DNA from 4 places in the Candidatus Allofournierella excrementavium genome. Region 1 is predicted to be linked to each of the others. Evidence: predicted binding sites of a transcription regulator. Region 1 holds the regulator's gene; each other region holds the start of a gene.
The links. Region 1 encodes HrcA, which represses chaperone genes, less so after heat shock. Its sites were predicted from a motif close to TGTTAGCACTCNNNNNNNNNGAGTGCTAACA; they were not measured.
Positions count from the first base shown of each region.

Region 1 (4,206 bases):
GATGCCCAGGCTCAGGGGGGTGACGTCCAGCAGCAGGATGCCGCCCACTTCCTTGTTCAGCACGCCGCCCTGGATGGCAGCGCCGATGGAAACGCACTCGTCGGGGTTGATGCCCTTGAAGGGCTCGACGCCCATCTCCTTCTTGACGGCCTCCTGCACGGCGGGGATACGGGTGGAACCGCCCACCAGCAGCACCTTGCCCAGGTCAGAGGGCTTCAGGCCGGCGTCGGCCATGGCCTTGCGGACGGGGCCCATGGTGCGCTCCACCAGGTCGGCGGTCAGCGCGTCAAACTGGGCGCGGGTGAGGGTGGTGTCCAGATGCTTGGGGCCGGTGGCGTCGGCGGTGATGAAGGGCAGGTTGATGGCGGTGCTGGTCACGCCGGACAGCTCGATCTTCGCCTTCTCGGCGGCCTCCTTCAGGCGCTGCGCGGCCATCTTGTCCTGACGCAGGTCGATGCCGTTCTCCTTCTGGAAGTTGTCGGCCAGCCAGTCGATGATGCGCTGGTCAAAGTCGTCGCCGCCCAGGTGGGTGTCGCCGTTGGTGGCCAGAACTTCGGTCACGCCGTCGCCCATCTCGATGATGGACACATCGAAGGTGCCGCCGCCCAGGTCGTAGACCATGATCTTCTGGTCGGCGCCCTTGTCCGCGCCGTAGGCCAGAGCCGCGGCGGTGGGCTCGTTGATGATGCGGCGCACGTTCAGGCCGGCGATGGTGCCGGCGTCCTTGGTGGCCTGACGCTGGCTGTCGTTGAAGTAGGCGGGCACGGTGATGACCGCGTCGGTGACCTTCTCGCCCAGGTAAGCCTCGGCGTCCGCCTTCAGCTTGGCCAGGATCATGGCGCTGATCTGCTGGGGGTTATAGTCCTTGCCGTCGATGGTCACCTTGTAGTCGGTGCCCATGTGGCGCTTGATGCTGCTCACGGTGCGGTCGGGGTTGGTGATGGCCTGACGCTTTGCCACCTGGCCCACCAGACGCTCGCCGGTCTTGGTGAAGCCCACCACGCTGGGGGTGGTGCGGGCGCCTTCGGCGTTGGCGATGACGACGGGCTCGCCGCCCTCGATCACGGAAACACAGCTGTTGGTAGTGCCAAGGTCGATGCCAATGATTTTACTCATAGTATATCTCTCCTAAATTTTACTCAAATGGAATGGAATGTTTTGATATGGGAAGGGGCCTTAAGCCCTTTCGGCGAACTATTCGGCCACGATGACCGTGGCGTGGCGGATGACCTTGTCACCCAGTTTGTAGCCCTTCTGGAACACCTGCAGAACGGTGCCGCTCTCCTCGCCGTTCTCGGCCGCCTTCTGCATCACGGCGTTGTGCACCGCGGGGTCGAAGGGCTGGCCCAGAGCGGGGATCTCCTCCACCTTGAGGGCTTCAAAGGCGGCCTTGGCTTTTTCCAGCGTCAGGGTCACGCCCTTTTTGAAGTTCTCGTCGGCGGTGGGGGCGGCTTCGGCCATCTCCAGCGTGTCCAGGATGGAAAGGATCTGGCTCACCGCGTGGGCCACGCCGTTGCCGAAGGCGGCGTCCTGCTCCCGGGCCGAGCGCTTGCGGAAGTTGTCGTACTCGGCGGCGGTGCGCAGCAGCCGGTCCTTGGCGGCGTCCGCCTCGGCGCGGGCCTTTTCGGCCTCGGCCTTGGCGGCGGCCAGCTGGCTCTCCAGTTCCTTTTTGGTCTCTTTCTTTTCCTTTTCGGGGGCTTTTTCCGCCGCGGGCTGTTCAGCCTCGGGGGCGGCGGCCTCCTGCGCCGCTTCGGCCTTGGGGGCCGTTTCGGCTGCGGCCTCTTCGGGCCGGATGTTGGTCTCGTCCATCATTGCGGGTCCTCCTGCGCCTTGCCGGCCATGCACTCGCCGAGCTTCAAGGCAAAATAGTCAAGAACGGGCACCAGCTGCTCAAAGGGCATCCGGGTGGGCCCCAGCAGGGCGATGGCCCCGGTGAGGCCGCCGCCGGCCAGATACCGCTTGCTCATGAAGCAAAGCCCCGGCAGCGGGCGCTGCAGGTCCTCGCCCAGCAGCACGGTGGTGCGGCCGGTGCGGGGAGTGATGAGCCTGCCGGCCCGTTCGTCGTCGGTGAAAAGTTCCAGCACCCTGGGCAGAAGGCCGGTCAGCTCCGGCCAGCGCATCAGGTACTGCAGGCCCTGGGGATAGGTGCGGGCCTGGGCTGCCTGCCGCAGCAGCGCCGCCGCCGCGTTCAGCACCGGGTAGAGGTCGTTCCCCCGCTCGCCCAGCTGGGCGGCCAGGTTCGCCAGCACGGCGCCCGTCAGGTCCGCCGGGGCCACGAAGGTCAGCCCCCGGTTCAGCACTTCGGCCAGCAGCGCCGCGTCCTCCGCGGTGAGGTCAGTGTCCAGCCGGGCCACGCGGGTGCGCACGCCGCCGGCGCTGGTCACTGCCAGCACCGCCGCGGTGCAGCGGCCCACCTGCACCACCTCGTAGTGGGCGATGCAAAGGTCGTCCGCCCGGGGGGTGGTGGCCGCCACCATGTAGCCGGAATAATCCGCCAGGGCCTTGGCCGCCCCCGCCGCCAATCGTTCCGGCTCGTAGTCGAGGCCGGCGAAGATGCGGTCGATCTCGGTCTTCTGCCGGGCGGAAAGGCCCGGCGCGGGATGCATCAGGTTGTCCAGATAATAGCGGTAACCCTTGGCGCTGGGCACCCGGCCCGCGCTGGTGTGGGGCTGCTCCAGAAGGCCCAGCTTTGTCAGCGCGGCCATCTCGTTGCGCAAGGTCGCGCTGGACACAGCCATGTCGAAATACTGGCAAAGAAGCCCCGAGCCCACCGGCTCGCCGCCCTGGGTGTAAAGGGCCACAATGGCCTCCAGCACCCGCTGCTTTCTGTCGTCCATGGCCATGCGCCCCACCTCTTTTCTGTGATTTTAGCACTCATTACCTCCGAGTGCTAAATTTATTGTACTCCATTTTATTCGTCTGTCAAGGGGGTGGTGTGAAAAATTTAAAAGTTTCATGGAACGTTCACAATGCCGCCGCCTTTCGGGGCACAAAAAGGGCCCGCGCCTGCTCTTTCGGGGCGGCGCGGGCGGGGCGGAACAGCGCTTCAGCTCTCCATCTGCTTTGCAAGAAAGGCGGCGGCAATGGCCAGGGCCTTCTGCTCTTCAGGGGTGGGGGCGGCGGTCTTTTCGTCGCTCAGAAGGGCCACCGCCCCCGCCACGTCGCCGGCGGCGATGATGGGCACGGCGATGTGGATGTGGCGCGCCGCGCCCTCGCAGGGGAACTGGCAGTCCTCGGCGCGGCCGGTGTGCAGATAGACGCGGCGGGCGTGCATCAGCTTTTCCAGCGGGATGCTCACCCGCTTTTCCAGGCACTCCTTGCGGGCGGCGCCGGCGGCGGCGATGACGCTGTCCCGGTCGCAGACGATGGCGGTGCGGGAAAGGTTCTTTTGCAGCACCTCGGCGTACTGGGCGGCGAAGGCGGCCATCTCCCCGATGGGCGAATACTTTTTGAAGATGACCTCGCCGTCGCCGGTGGTGAAAATTTCCAGCGGGTCCCCCTGGCGGATGCGCTGGGTGCGGCGTATCTCCTTGGGGATGACCACCCGCCCCAGTTCGTCGATGCGGCGCACGATGCCGGTTGCTTTCATGGCGTGTACCTCCTGTGAAGGCGGCAAAAAATGCCGCCGCTTGTGCTCTGTGTTTCTTAGTATCTGCCAGTGCAGGCAAATTATACAAGCGCCGGTCCCCCGCCGTCCTTTTCGGGGCGGGGGCGGTTCTGGTATAATAAGGTAAAAGAACGCCCCGCAAGGAGGGAACGAACATGGCGCCACTGATCCTGATCGCCGAGGACAACCCCGAGATACGCGGCCTTTTGCGCCTTTATCTGGAAGGAGAGGGCCTGCGGGTGCTGGAGGCGGAAAACGGCGACGAGGCACTGGCCAAGGCCCGCGCCGAAACCCCGGACCTGGCCATTCTGGACGTGATGATGCCCGGGCTCTCGGGCTATGAGGTGACGCGGGCCCTGCGGCGCTTCAGCGAGATGCCCATCCTCATCCTCTCGGCCAAAAGCGAGGACAACGACAAGATCCTCGGCCTGAACCTCGGGGCGGACGACTATGTCACCAAGCCCTTCAACCCGGTGGAGGTGGTGGCGCGGGTGAAGGCTCAGCTGCGCCGGGCCGCCCGGGCCGGGGGCGAGGTGCTGCGGGGCGGTGAGCTGGCGCTGGACCTGGCCAGCATGCGGCTGGAAAAGGCGGGCCGCCCG
Region 1 covers NZ_DBGFPE010000035.1:115,225-119,430, reverse strand. The annotation lists gene dnaK (molecular chaperone DnaK) at 1-1,116, opposite strand, end outside; gene ACMI1Q_RS08800 (nucleotide exchange factor GrpE) at 1,195-1,812, opposite strand; gene hrcA (heat-inducible transcriptional repressor HrcA) at 1,809-2,843, opposite strand; gene ACMI1Q_RS08790 (stage V sporulation T C-terminal domain-containing protein) at 3,047-3,589, opposite strand; gene ACMI1Q_RS08785 (response regulator transcription factor) at 3,763-4,206, shown strand, end outside.

Region 2 (4,206 bases), on a different contig from region 1:
CCCGCAGCTGCTTCAACTACGCCCTCTCCACCAAACAGGACCTGTGGTTCGCCACCAAGGACACCATCAGCAAAAAATACGACCACACCTTTAAGGACATCTTTGCCGAGATCTACGAGGCGGAGTACAAGGAGAAGTTCGAGGCCGCGGGCATCGAGTACTTCTACACCCTCATCGACGACGCGGTGGCCCGGGTCATCCGCAGCGAGGGCGGCTTCATCTGGGCCTGCAAGAACTACGACGGCGACGTGATGAGCGACATGGTCTCCACCGCCTTCGGCAGCCTTGCCATGATGACCAGCGTGCTGGTGAGCCCCGACGGCTGCTACGAGTACGAGGCCGCCCACGGCACCGTCACCCGCCACTACTACCGCTACCTGAAGGGCGAGGTGACCAGCACCAACCCCATGGCCACCATCTTCGCCTGGACCGGCGCGCTGGCAAAGCGGGGCGAGCTGGACGGCATCCCGGCGCTGGAGGACTTCGCCAAGAAGCTGGAAGCCGCCTGCATCGACACCCTGGAGAGCGGCGTGATGACCAAGGACCTGTGCGGCCTGGCGGAGGGCATCACCCCCACGCCGGTGTCCAGCGAGGAGTTCATCAAGGCCATCCGCAAGAACCTGGAAGAAAAGCTGGGCGCGTAAACGCGGCAGAAGCCGAACGGCGCAGGCCCGGCCCTGTGCACGGCACGCGCCCCAAAACAAATGGCGGCACTCCCTGCACGGAAAACACAGAAAACAGCGGCCCCCACGGGAACTTCCCGCGGGGGCCGCTGTGCGTTTATTCCTGCATTTTCCGCCTTTGTGCCAGCTTGTGCCGCCGCAGCGCCAGGGGCAGCGCCCCCAGGCAGATGAGCGCGCCCAGAGCGACGTTGACCCAGGCGAAGGAGAAGCCCTGGGTCATGTTGGTGCCGCCCAAAAACAGGTTCACGCCGCCAATCACATAACACACGGTGAGCACCCGGTCCATGTGGCGGAGGATGGAATCCGTGTCGCTGAACAGTTCAAAGGGGGTGCCGTCGTTTTCACGCCGCAGATAGACCCAGCTGAACAGCCTGCCCACCACCTGGATGCCGGTGTCCTCCAGAAAGGCGATATAGTCCGGGTCGTTCTTTTGCAGCATTTCCAGCTGGTACTGCCAGCGGCCCGGTTCGCCCTGCTCAAACTCATAGCGGCACCAGCCCACCCGGCACAGCTACCAGCCCTGGCGGCTCATCTCGTTGAGCCACGCGGCCTCCTTCTCCCAGTCCCACAAAGGGAACGCCTTGTGTACCACCTTGCTCATGCCTGACCCTCCTTTGTCACGGCCCGGCCGTTTCTCACCAGTTCCTCCAGCCGGGCAAGTTCCGTTTCCACCGCCGCCTTGCCCGCGGCAGTGATGCGGTATTCCTTTTTGCGGCTGCCGGCTTGTACCGGCAGCGCCTCGATCCAGCCTTTTTCCAAAAGGGCGTTCAGCGCGCCGTACAGCGTGCCCGCCGCCAGCCGCACCCGCCCGCCGGAAAACTCCGCCGCCTTCTGCATGATGCCGTAGCCGTGCAGCGGCTGGTATAAAGAAAGAAGGATATAGTAAAACGCCTCGGTCAAAGCAGCCCCCTCCGCCACAAGCCCACCTCCCGCTATGTAAGATTCCGTTATATCGTGCTTCGATATAATTATATCAGCGCCCGATATAATTGTCAAGGGGCAAAGGCGCGGATCGCTGGCCTTGCAATAATTTTAGCACTTAAATATAAAGAGTGCTAAAATTAACAATTTGTTCATAAAAAGGACAAACAAAACGCGAAAAGAAGGGGTATAGTAATAATCGTCAGGAGGGAAGAGGACCGGGGGCAAGACCCCGGGGCCCGAAGCCCCCGGCAAAGCGGCGCAGCGCCCGCGCAAACACAGCGCCGCCAAGAAAAAATCTTTTCGTGCGCGGAGAATAGGAGTACATTATGTTTGGCATGATCCCGTTCACCCGTGAGGAAAATAGTCTGTGGAACTATCTGGACAACATGGAAAAGAGCCTGTTCACCGGCTTTGGCGACATGAGCCAGTTCCGGTGCGACATTCAGGACAAAGGCGACCACTACCTGCTGGAGGCGGAACTGCCCGGCTTCCAGAAAGAGGACATCAGCCTTGACCTGAACGGCGACACCATGGTCATCACCGCCCGCCACAACAGCGAGAAGGAAGACAAGGGCGAGGGCAACTACCTGCGCCGCGAGCGCAAGTACGGCTCTTACAGCCGCAGCTTCAATGTCAGCGGCATCAACACCGAGGGCATCAAGGCCGCTTACAACAACGGCATCCTGGAAGTCACGCTGCCCAAGCAGGCGGAAGTCGCACCCGCGACCCGCACCATCCAGATTGAGGGCTGATGTTCCACAACACCCCATGGCAAGCAAAGGGGCGCCCGGCCGATTCGGCCGGGCGCCCCTTTTTGCGTTTACGGAATATTGAAAAGGAAAGTAAATTGTCGATTCGTATAAGCGTGCGCCTCAAATCCGGTCCTTTGCCCGGGTAAACGAAGCGTCGGTTGACCACAGTGCCTTTCGTGGGATAGGATAGACGCGGGAGGCGAAGAGGATGGACGCAAAAACATTGGGAGATTTCATCGCCGGGCGGCGCAGGGAGCTGGGGCTGACCCAGGCCCAGCTGGCCGCGCGGCTGCACCTCACCGACAAGGCGGTGAGCCGCTGGGAGCGGGGCGTGGGCCTGCCGGACCTGGCCACGCTGGAACCGCTGGCGGCGGCGCTGGAGGTGAGCCTTGCCGAGCTGATGACCGCCCGCCGCCAGCCGAGGCCCCTGCCGGAAGCGGAGGAGGCGGCGGCCCAGACGCTGGCACTGGCGCGCCAGAGCCGCAGCGCCGGGCAAAGGGCGCTGTGGTGGGCGTGCGCCGCCTGTCTGGGGCTTTTTGGGGCGGTGGCGGTGTTCCTGGTGTGGGTGCTGGCGGTGAGCGGCCCGGTCGCGGCCGCCTCGGTGGCGAGCCTGCTGCTGGGGCTGGGGGCATGGAGCGTGCCCCTGGTGCAGCTGGCCCGGCGGCGATGCACCCCGGCGGGCTGCATTTTCAGTCTGGGACTGGCCCTGGCGGCTCTCGCGGCCCAGTTTGCCGACATCCTCACCCAGGTGCGGGAAAGAGACTGGTCCGCCCTGATGGACACCATCGGCCCGCTGGTGGCGGTGGTGGTGTTCTTCTGCGCCGTCACCCTGGCACTGAACCTGCTGGCGGCGGCGCTGGGCCAAAAGCAAAAATAAAAAAGAGCCGTGCGGAGCTTTCGGGACTCCGCGCGGCTCTTTTGCTTATTCTTTTTCCCGGCGGCGTTTCAGCTCCGCTTTGCGGGCCATCACCCGGGCCAGATTCTCGGCGGCCCGCGCCTCGCTGCCCTGGTCGGTGGGCAGGTAGTAGCGGCGGCCGGCGAGGTTTTCCGGCAGGCATTCCAGGTCCGCCACCTTCTCTTCGGTGTCGTGGGCGTAGACGTAGCCCTTGCCGTAGTCCAGCTCCTTCATCAGCCGGGTGGGCGCGTTGCGGATGGCCAGGGGCACCGGCTCGTCCAGCATCTTCTCCGCGTCCGCCTTTGCGTGCTCATAGGCCTTGTACACCGCGTTGGAGCGGGGGGCCAGCGAGAGGTAGATGACCGCCTGGGCCAGATTCACGCTGCACTCCGGCATGCCGTTGAAGTGGCAGGCCTGATAGGCCGCCACCGCAATTTCCAGCGCCCGGTTGTCGGCAAGGCCGATGTCCTCGCTGGCGAAGCGGATGAGCCGACGCGCCACATACAAGGGGTCCTCGCCCGCCTCCAGCATCCGGGCCAGCCAGTAGACCGCCGCGTCCGGGTCGGAGTTGCGCATGGACTTGTGCAGTGCGCTGATGAGGTTATAATGCTCCTCGCCCTTTTTGTCGTAGAGCAGGCTCTTCTTGCTGGTGCACTGCTCCAGCAATGGCCGGTCCACCACCAGCTTGCTATCCTGCTCTTCGGCGTTCAGCACCGCCATCTCCAGGGTGTTCAGGGCGGTGCGGGCGTCGCCGCTCGCAAAGTTGGCGATGAGGTCCAGGGCCTCCGGCTCCATCTCGATGGTTTTGTCCCCAAAGCCCCGGGGGTCGGTGAGGGCCCGGCGCAAAAGCCCCGTCAGGTCCTCGGGGGTGAGGGCTTTCAGCACGAACACCTTGCACCGGCTCAAAAGCGCGGCGTTTATCTCAAAGCTGGGGTTCTCGGTGGTGGCCCCG
Region 2 covers NZ_DBGFPE010000005.1:193,374-197,579, forward strand. The annotation lists gene ACMI1Q_RS01840 (NADP-dependent isocitrate dehydrogenase) at 1-644, shown strand, start outside; gene ACMI1Q_RS01845 (DUF2812 domain-containing protein) at 781-1,185, opposite strand; gene ACMI1Q_RS01850 (PadR family transcriptional regulator) at 1,281-1,583, opposite strand; gene ACMI1Q_RS01855 (Hsp20/alpha crystallin family protein) at 1,934-2,359, shown strand; gene ACMI1Q_RS01860 (helix-turn-helix domain-containing protein) at 2,568-3,236, shown strand; gene ACMI1Q_RS01865 (replication-associated recombination protein A) at 3,282-4,206, opposite strand, start outside.
Region 2: the regulator HrcA is predicted to act here: its motif matches at 1,714-1,744, upstream of ACMI1Q_RS01855 (Hsp20/alpha crystallin family protein).

Region 3 (4,206 bases), on a different contig from region 1:
GCTTCCGCGACGAGGTGACCCTCTTCGGATGGCCGGGAAGCATCAAATGCGTCTATGTGGACATGGCCAACTGGAGCGGTGAGGACCACCTGACCCAGGCGCAGAAGTTCGCGGCGGAGATACGCATGAAATACCCGGACATCCCCATCCGCAACACCTTCAATGACCTGGCACTCATCCGGCAGGTCAAGACCGATGAGGAGATCGCGTTCCATCGCAGGGCCTGCGATGTGACCGCCGAAGGCGTAAAGTGCATGCTGGCCCACCTGCGGCCGGGCATGTATGAATACGAGGCGCAGGCGTATTTTGACTTCGTGCTCAAAAAGGCCAACGCCGGCCATGCCTTTGCCACCATCGCGGCCAGCGGCGCCAACGCCTGTGTGATGCACTACACTGCCAACGACCGCCAGATGCAGGACGGCGAGATGATCTTGTTCGACCTGGGCGCGGAGTGCGGCTATTACGCGGCGGACGTGAGCCGCACCTACCCTGTGAACGGCAGGTTCACCGAACAGCAGAAGGCGCTGTACAACGTGGTGCTCAAGGGCCTGGAGGCCGCCATCGCCGCCGCCCGCCCCGGCCAGCCGAAGAACGAGCTTGCCGGCATCAGCAAGGACGTGATGGCCCGGGAGCTGGTGCGCCTTGGCATGATAGAACGCCCGGAGGAGATTTCCAAATACTATTTCCACGGCTCCGGGCACTACATCGGCCTTTACACCCACGATGTGGGCAACGACGACGCGCCCCTGGAGGAGAACATGATGTTCACTCTGGAGCCGGGGCTCTACTTTGACGAACTGCAGCTGGGGATACGCATTGAGGATACCCTTCTTGTGACCCGCGACGGCTGCGAGGTGCTGACGGCCTCCATCCCCAAAACGGTGGAGGAGATAGAAGCCTTTATGCAGGCGAACGGCAAAGCCTGCGCCATGCCCTGACGGGCCGAAAATACTGTGAGATAAGGGGCGCTGAAAATGCGGCATGTGTTCATCGTCAACCCCGTTTCCGGCAAGGCAGACGCCAGCGGCACGCTGGTGCCGCAGATCATCGACGCGGCAAAAAAGCTTGGCGCGGACTATGAGATACTGCTCACCGAATACCCCGGCCATGCTGTGGAACTGGCCGCCGAACAGGCCGAAGCGGGGGAGGAGGTGCGGCTGTATGCCTGCGGAGGCGACGGCACCTTCAACGAGGTGCTTCGGGGCGTCCGGGGCCGCGCCAATGCGGCGGTGGGCTGCATCCCCTGCGGCAGCGGCAACGATTTTGTGCGCAACTTCGGCGGCAGAGAGCCGTTCCTCGACCTTGAGCGCATGATGCGCGGCCCCGCCGTGAACATCGACTTGATACAGACCGAAAAGGGCATCGCCACCACCATCTGTTCCGCCGGGCTGGACGCCCAGGTGGCCTACGGCATCCCCAAGTTCCGCCGGCTGCCCTTCTGCGGCGGCACGATGGCCTATAACCTTTCCATCGTGCAGTCCATCTGCGGCCCGCTGGGCCATCACCTGCGGGTGCAGGCGGACGACGAGGTCATCACCGGCGACTTCCTGATGCTGGCCATCTGCAACGGCAGGGCCTACGGCGGCGGCTATGTGGCCGCGCCTGAGGCGGATATGCAGGACGGCCTGCTGGATCTTGTTCTCATTCGGAAAATAGGCCGCGTCGCCGTTGCGCGGGTCATCGGCGGCTACAAAAAAGGGGCGCATATCCAAAACGGACAGGTCACGCCGCCCTACCAGAACATAGCGCTGTTCCGCCGGGTGCGCCGGGTGGAGGTGGAAGTGCTGGACGGGCGGCCCATCGTCGTCACCGAGGACGGCGAATGTGAGGAGCGCATGGGTCTGTCGGCCCATGTCTGCCCCCTTGACGCTCGCATCCTTCTGCCTGCCAAAAACTGACATGTTCCGCCCGGCCCGGCGCCGGGCGCACAGGGCCGCTCCCAATACGGGGGCGGCTCTGCTTTTTGCCCTGAAACACCGCGCCGCGGCGGGGGAGAAGCTATGGGAAACTGTTCACAAAAATTTTTTAATTTACCCTCTTGATTTTTGGAAGGCAAGTGGATAAAATATATATTAGCACTCGGGAGCAAAGAGTGCTAAACAAATCGCGACAATGCAATTTATTTTATAGTTCGAACAGGAGGCATTCTTATGCAGATCAAACCCTTGGCTGACCGCGTTGTGATCAAGACCGTGGAAGCCGAAGAAACCACCAAGAGCGGCATCATTCTGGCGGGTTCCGCCAAAGAGAAGCCCCAGGTCGCCGTTGTGCTGGCTGTCGGCCCCGGCGGCATGGTGGACGGCAAGGAAGTGGAGATGCTCGTCAAGGTGGGCGACAAGGTCCTCACCAGCAAGTACTCCGGCACCGAAGTCAAGGTGGACGGCGAGGAATGCACCATCGTGCGTCAGAGCGACATTCTTGCCATCGTCGAAGAATAAGCTTTCTTTTGAAACCAGATAAAAAGGAGATAGAGCATTATGGCTAAACAGATCCTGCATGGTGAAGCGGCCCGCAAGGCCCTGAGCGCCGGCATTGACACCCTGGCGGATACCGTCAAGATCACCCTGGGCCCCAAAGGCCGCAACGTGGTGCTGGGCAAGAAGTTCGGCAGCCCCGTCATCACCAACGACGGCGTGACCATCGCCAAGGAGATCGAGCTGAAGGACGCCTTTGAGAACATGGGCGCGCAGCTGGTGCGCGAAGTTGCCACCAAGACCAACGACGCTGCGGGCGATGGCACCACCACCGCCACCGTGCTGGCCCAGGCTCTGGTGAGCGAGGGCATGAAGAACGTTGCCGCCGGCGCCAACCCCATGGACGTGAAGCGCGGCATGCAGAAGGCCGTGAAGGCCGCTGTGGAGGCGTTTGCCGCCAACAGCCAGAAGGTCAACGGCTCCAAGGACATCGCCCGCGTGGCCACCGTGTCCGCCGGCGACGCCACCGTGGGTGAGCTGATCGCCGAGGCCATGGAGAAGGTGAGCGCCGACGGCGTCATCACCATCGAGGAGAGCAAGACCGCCGAGACCTACTCCGAGGTCGTGGAAGGCATGCAGTTCGACCGCGGCTACATCACCCCCTACATGGTCACCGACACCGAGAAGATGGAGGCTGTCATCGACGACGCCTACATCCTGATCACCGACAAGAAGATCAGCGTCATTCAGGACCTGCTGCCCCTGCTGGAGCAGATCGTCCAGAGCGGCAAGAAGCTGGTCATCATCGCTGAGGACATCGAGGGCGAGGCTCTGTCCACCCTGATCGTCAACCGTCTGCGCGGTACCTTCACCTGCGTGGCTGTCAAGGCTCCCGGCTTTGGCGACCGCCGCAAGGAGATGCTGCAGGACATCGCCATCCTCACCGGCGGCCAGGTCATTAGCGAGGAGCTGGGCTATGAGCTGAAGGACGCCACCGTGGACATGCTGGGCCGCGCCCGTCAGGTGAAGGTCACCAAGGAGACCACCACCATCGTGGACGGCAGCGGCGACAAGAACGCCATCAAGGACCGCGTGGCTCAGATCCGCGCTCAGATGGAAGTCTCCACCAGCGATTTCGACAAGGAGAAGCTGCAGGAGCGTCTGGCCAAGCTGGCCGGCGGCGTGGCCGTCATCAAGGTCGGTGCTGCCACCGAAGTTGAGATGAAGGACAAGAAGCTGCGCATCGAGGACGCTCTGAACGCCACCAAGGCTGCCGTGGAAGAGGGCATCGTGGCCGGCGGCGGCACCGCCCCCATCAACGCCGTTCCCGCGGTCAGCAAGGTCTGCGAGAGCCTGGAGGGCGACGAGCGCACCGGCGCCAAGATCGTGCTGAAGGCTCTGGAGGCTCCCCTGCGCCAGATCGCCAAGAACGCCGGTCTGGAGGGCAGCGTCATCATTGACAAGATCCTCAGCGCTGGCAAGATGAACTACGGCTTTGATGCCCAGAACGAAGTCTACTGCGACATGATCGAGGCCGGCATCGTGGATCCCACCAAGGTGACCCGTTCCGCCCTGGAGAACGCCGCCAGCGTGGCCAGCATGGTGCTGACCACCGAGAGCCTCGTGGCCGACGAGCCGGAGCAGCCCGCTCCCGCCGCCCCCGCAGGCGACATGGGCATGGGCGGCATGTACTAAGCACCGCTCCCCAAATCAGCAAGCATTACCCGGGCCCGCCTGGAATTCCAGGCGGGCCCGGGTTTTTCTATTGCACAAGCGCGCTGTTTGAGCTTTT
Region 3 covers NZ_DBGFPE010000014.1:44,945-49,150, forward strand. The annotation lists gene ACMI1Q_RS04000 (aminopeptidase P N-terminal domain-containing protein) at 1-938, shown strand, start outside; gene ACMI1Q_RS04005 (diacylglycerol/lipid kinase family protein) at 975-1,898, shown strand; gene ACMI1Q_RS04010 (co-chaperone GroES) at 2,151-2,438, shown strand; gene groL (chaperonin GroEL) at 2,478-4,109, shown strand.
Region 3: the regulator HrcA is predicted to act here: its motif matches at 2,071-2,101, upstream of ACMI1Q_RS04010 (co-chaperone GroES).

Region 4 (4,206 bases), on a different contig from region 1:
TCTTTTCCTCGGCGGCTTTCTTTTCCTCCTCGGTCTCAAGGCCCAGGTCGCCGGAAGAGACGTTCTTGAACTCCTTCTCCTTACCCTTCTCGCCGTAGCGGCGCAGCATCTGCAGGCAGAACTCGTCCACGTCCTCGGTGAGCAGCAGCACGTCGCAGCCCTTGTCCAGCACCAGCTCGGCGGCGGGCAGCTTGGCCAGCCGGTCGGCGGAATCGCCGGCGGCGTAGTAGATGAACTTCTGGTCCTCGGCCATCTTCTCCACATACTCCGCCAGGGTGACCATCTTCTTCTCCCGGGCGCTGTAGAACAGCAGCAGGTCCTTCAGCTGGTCGGCGTGCATGCCGTAGTCGGCATAGCAGCCGTATTTCAGCTGGCGGCCGAAGTTCTTGAAGAACTCCTCGTACTTCTCCCTCTCGTTGTTCTTCATGGCGTTCAGCTCGTTCTTGATCTTCTTTTCGAGGCTGGTGCGGATGAGCTTGAGCCGCCCGTCCTGCTGCAGCATCTCACGGCTGATGTTGAGGGAGAGGTCCTGACTGTCCACCACGCCCTTGACGAAGCTGAAGTGGTCCGGCAGAAGGTCCGCGCACTTTTCCATGATGAGCACGCCGCTGGCATAGAGCTGCAGGCCCTTTTCGTAGTCGCGGGTGTAATAATCGTAAGGCGCGCGGCCGGGGATGAACAGCAGCGCGTTGTAGGTTGCGGTGCCCTCGGTGCGGCTCACGATGACCCGGGCGGGGTCGGTGAAGTCGTAGAACTTGTCCTTATAGAACTGGTTGTACTCCTCGTCGGTCACCTCGCCCTTGGAGCGCTTCCACAGGGGCACCATGCTGTTGAGGGTCTCCAGCTCGGTGTAGGTCTCGTACTCGGGGGTGTAGTCCTCGCCGGCGTCGGCGGGCTTTTCCTTCTGGCGGGTCTTTTCCCGGTACATCTGGATGGGATAGCGCACATAGTCGCTGTACTTCTTGACGATGCCCACCAGGGTGTACTCGTCCAGGAAGCGGTCGTAGTTTTCCTCCGGGGTGCTCTCCTTCACCACCAGGATGACCTGGGTGCCCACCTCGGGCTTGTCGGCCTCGGTGATGGTGTAGCCCTCGGCGCCCTTGCTCTCCCACTTCCAGGCGGTGTCGCTGCCAAAGGCCCGGCTGATGACCGTGACCCGGCTGGCCACCATGAAGGTGGAGTAGAAGCCCACGCCGAACTGGCCGATGATGTCGATGTCGTCCGCCTTGTTCTCCTTCTTGAAGTCGAAGCTGCCGCTGCGGGCGATGGTGCCAAGGTTCTTTTCCAGCTCTTCCTTGGTCATGCCGATACCGTTATCGGTGATGGTGATGGTGCGGCTGTCTTTATCCAGCGTCAGGTGGATCTTGTAGTCCTCCTTGCGGCTGGGCACCGTGTGGTCGGTGAGGCTTTTGAAATAGAGCTTGTCAATGGCGTCGCTGGCGTTGCTAATCAGCTCCCGCAGAAAGATCTCCTTGTTGGAGTAGATGCTGTTCACCATCAGGTCCAGCAGCTTTTTGCTTTCGGCTTTGAATTGTTTCACTGCCATGTGTGTTCGCTCCCTTTATGTCAAATCTCATGGATGATGTTTTTAGCACTCTCAACATCTGAGTGCTAATTAACTATACCGCGTTTTGCACAAAAAAGCAAGGGGTTTCACACAAAATTTAAAAAGCGTTCAAAAAAGCCCCCGGCAGGGCCGGGGGCACAGCGTTTGTCAAAGGGTCACCGCGCGGAGGAACCGCTCCATGGTCTCGCGCTGCGGGGTGATGACTGCCAGATCGACGCCGGGGTTTGACCGGGCGTATTGTTCCAGATCGGCGGCAAGGTTCCGCCCCGAGAGAAGATAGTCCTGCAGGATGTACTCCTCGGAGCAGCCGGCCCGCCGCTGCAGCAGGGCCGCCACCACGCCGGTGCGGTCCTTGCCGGCGGTGCAGAAAAACAGCACGTTGCTCTCGGCTTCGGTGATGGTTTTCAGGATGCCTTCCATCCGGTCATCCGCCATGTTGATGTAGGACTGAGCCACCCAGGCAGGGCTTTCCGGCAGAGCGTCGCCGCTGGTCACCGGCAGGTGCAGACAGCGAAAGCGCCCGTCCTGCTCCAGCGGGCAGGGCTTTGCCGCCCGTTCCCGCTCGGTGCGAAGGTCCACCACCGTGGTGATGTTGTGGCCCGCCAGCCACTGTTTTTCCTCCTCGGTCACCTGCAGGGGCACATCGCTGCGGATGTAGCGCAGGCTGCCCGGCAGGACGGGCCGGGTGTTTTTGGTGGAGGCAAAAAAGCGGTGCATGCTCTCCCCTCCCCTTTAGCCCGGCGTGAACAGTTCGTCCACGGTGGTGCCCAGCTCCTGGGCCAGCTTGAAGGCCAGCGCCAGGGTGGGGTCGTATTTGTTGTTCTCGATGGCGTTGATGGTCTGGCGGGAAACGCCGCACTTTTTGGCCAGCTGCTCCTGCAAAAGGCCCTTTTCCCGGCGCATTTCGCGAATTTTATTTTCCACGTTCAAAATCACCGTACCGTTTCTTTAACACCAGCAGCACCACGAAGTAGGTCACCGCGGTGACGCTGAGGTCGATAAAGGGGTTGGACTGCAGCTTCTGGGCCCGCACCACCGCCTCAACCACATCGAACACCTGGGTCAGCACCGTGACGAGCAGGGTGAAGGACCCGGCCTTCCAGACGATGAGCTGGCGGCGCTCATCCCCCACCCGCGCCAGCGAGACCACCATGGCCACATCCAAAACGATGGTGCCCAGCAGAAAGAGCCCAAACAAAATCAGGAAAAAGTTATCCCACGTGAACATGCCTTGCGTTACAGGATCCATTGCGCTGCCTCCTTTTCAAAATGTCAAATCTTTTTGACATCATCAGCATACCACGGGCAGCGAACGATGTCAAGAGATTTTGACATTTTGTTGTGAGCTGCGAGGACTGACTGCCGCGTGGAACCGCCGATTCATGTCTTCTTTATCAGCGTCAAGAACTCATATATGCCACCGTTCGAACTGCGCTTTATGAGTTCTGCGTCCTGGAATCCACAGGAATGATACACTTTAATGGCTCTTTGATTGAAACTCGCCACGTTCATAATGAGCTTGTCAAATTCGTAGTTGCGCTCTATAAAGGCCAATATTTGTTCCAAAAACTGCCTTCCTTTTCCTTTGCCGCAAAGGTCCGGCCTCATACCAAGGCCGATCTCAATGGACGCGCCTTCCCGGATGACGCAAAAGAACCCGATCAAACTCTCATTTTCCAACACTTCATAGTGGTCATTTTTGTTGCGCAGATCTGCGTCCACAAATTCTTCGTAGTCCTCCGGGTCTGCTGTCATATCATAAAAGGAATAAATGCCCTCGTATTTCCACTCGTTGGCGATCTCCAGCGCGTGAGCTTGGGTCAGGGGTCTGAATACTGCTTCCACATAAATCACCTCCTGGTCATGGTTCCAAAAATCGCAAAAAGAAAAGGGGGCCGGCCGGTCCATGCGGTCCGGCCGGCTCCCTTTGGGGTTGATGTTTGCTCCGACAAGCCGTTTTTAGCGGGTGCTCTTGTCGTAGGGGATGCCCTCCGCCTTGGGGGCGCGGCTCTTCTTGCTGGTGAAGGCCAGCACCAGAAGGGTGATGAGGTAGGGCAGCATGCGGTAGAAGTGGGGGCTGATGCCCAGGTCCGCCAGAAGGAACACGCCGTCGCCGTTGATGTCGATGCTGGCGTAGGAGGCGGCGATGCACTTGAACAGGCCGAACAGCAACGCCGAGCAGGCGATGTTCAGCGGCTTCCAGTTGCCGAAGATCATAACGGCCAGGGCCAGGAAGCCAAAGCCCGCCACGTCGCCGGTGGAGGCGCAGTTGGCGGTGGTCAGCGCATAGACGAAGCCGCCCATACCGGCCAGCGCGCCGGAGATGGTGGTGCCGGCGTAGCGCATGACGTAGACGTTGATGCCCAGAGAGTCCGCTGCCTGGGGATTCTCGCCGCAGCTGCGCAGACGCAGGCCGAAGCGGGTCTTGTAGAGCAGGATGGACAGAATGATGAACAGCAGGATGCAGATGTAGGTGGCAAGATAGGTCTTGTCGATGAAGGTGCTGCCGAAGAAGCCCATCTCGTCGCCCCGGCCATAACCAAAGAAGCTCTTCTTGATCATGAACCAGCTGGCGGAGTCGCCCTCGGCCATCTGCAGGGTGTTCTGGTTGGCGATGATGCGGATGAAGAACAGCACCA
Region 4 covers NZ_DBGFPE010000016.1:98,400-102,605, reverse strand. The annotation lists gene htpG (molecular chaperone HtpG) at 1-1,546, opposite strand, end outside; gene ACMI1Q_RS04975 (tyrosine-protein phosphatase) at 1,715-2,284, opposite strand; gene ACMI1Q_RS04970 (helix-turn-helix transcriptional regulator) at 2,300-2,491, opposite strand; gene ACMI1Q_RS04965 (hypothetical protein) at 2,481-2,816, opposite strand; gene ACMI1Q_RS04960 (GNAT family N-acetyltransferase) at 2,948-3,412, opposite strand; gene ACMI1Q_RS04955 (ABC transporter permease) at 3,527-4,206, opposite strand, start outside.
Region 4: the regulator HrcA is predicted to act here: its motif matches at 1,587-1,617, upstream of htpG (molecular chaperone HtpG).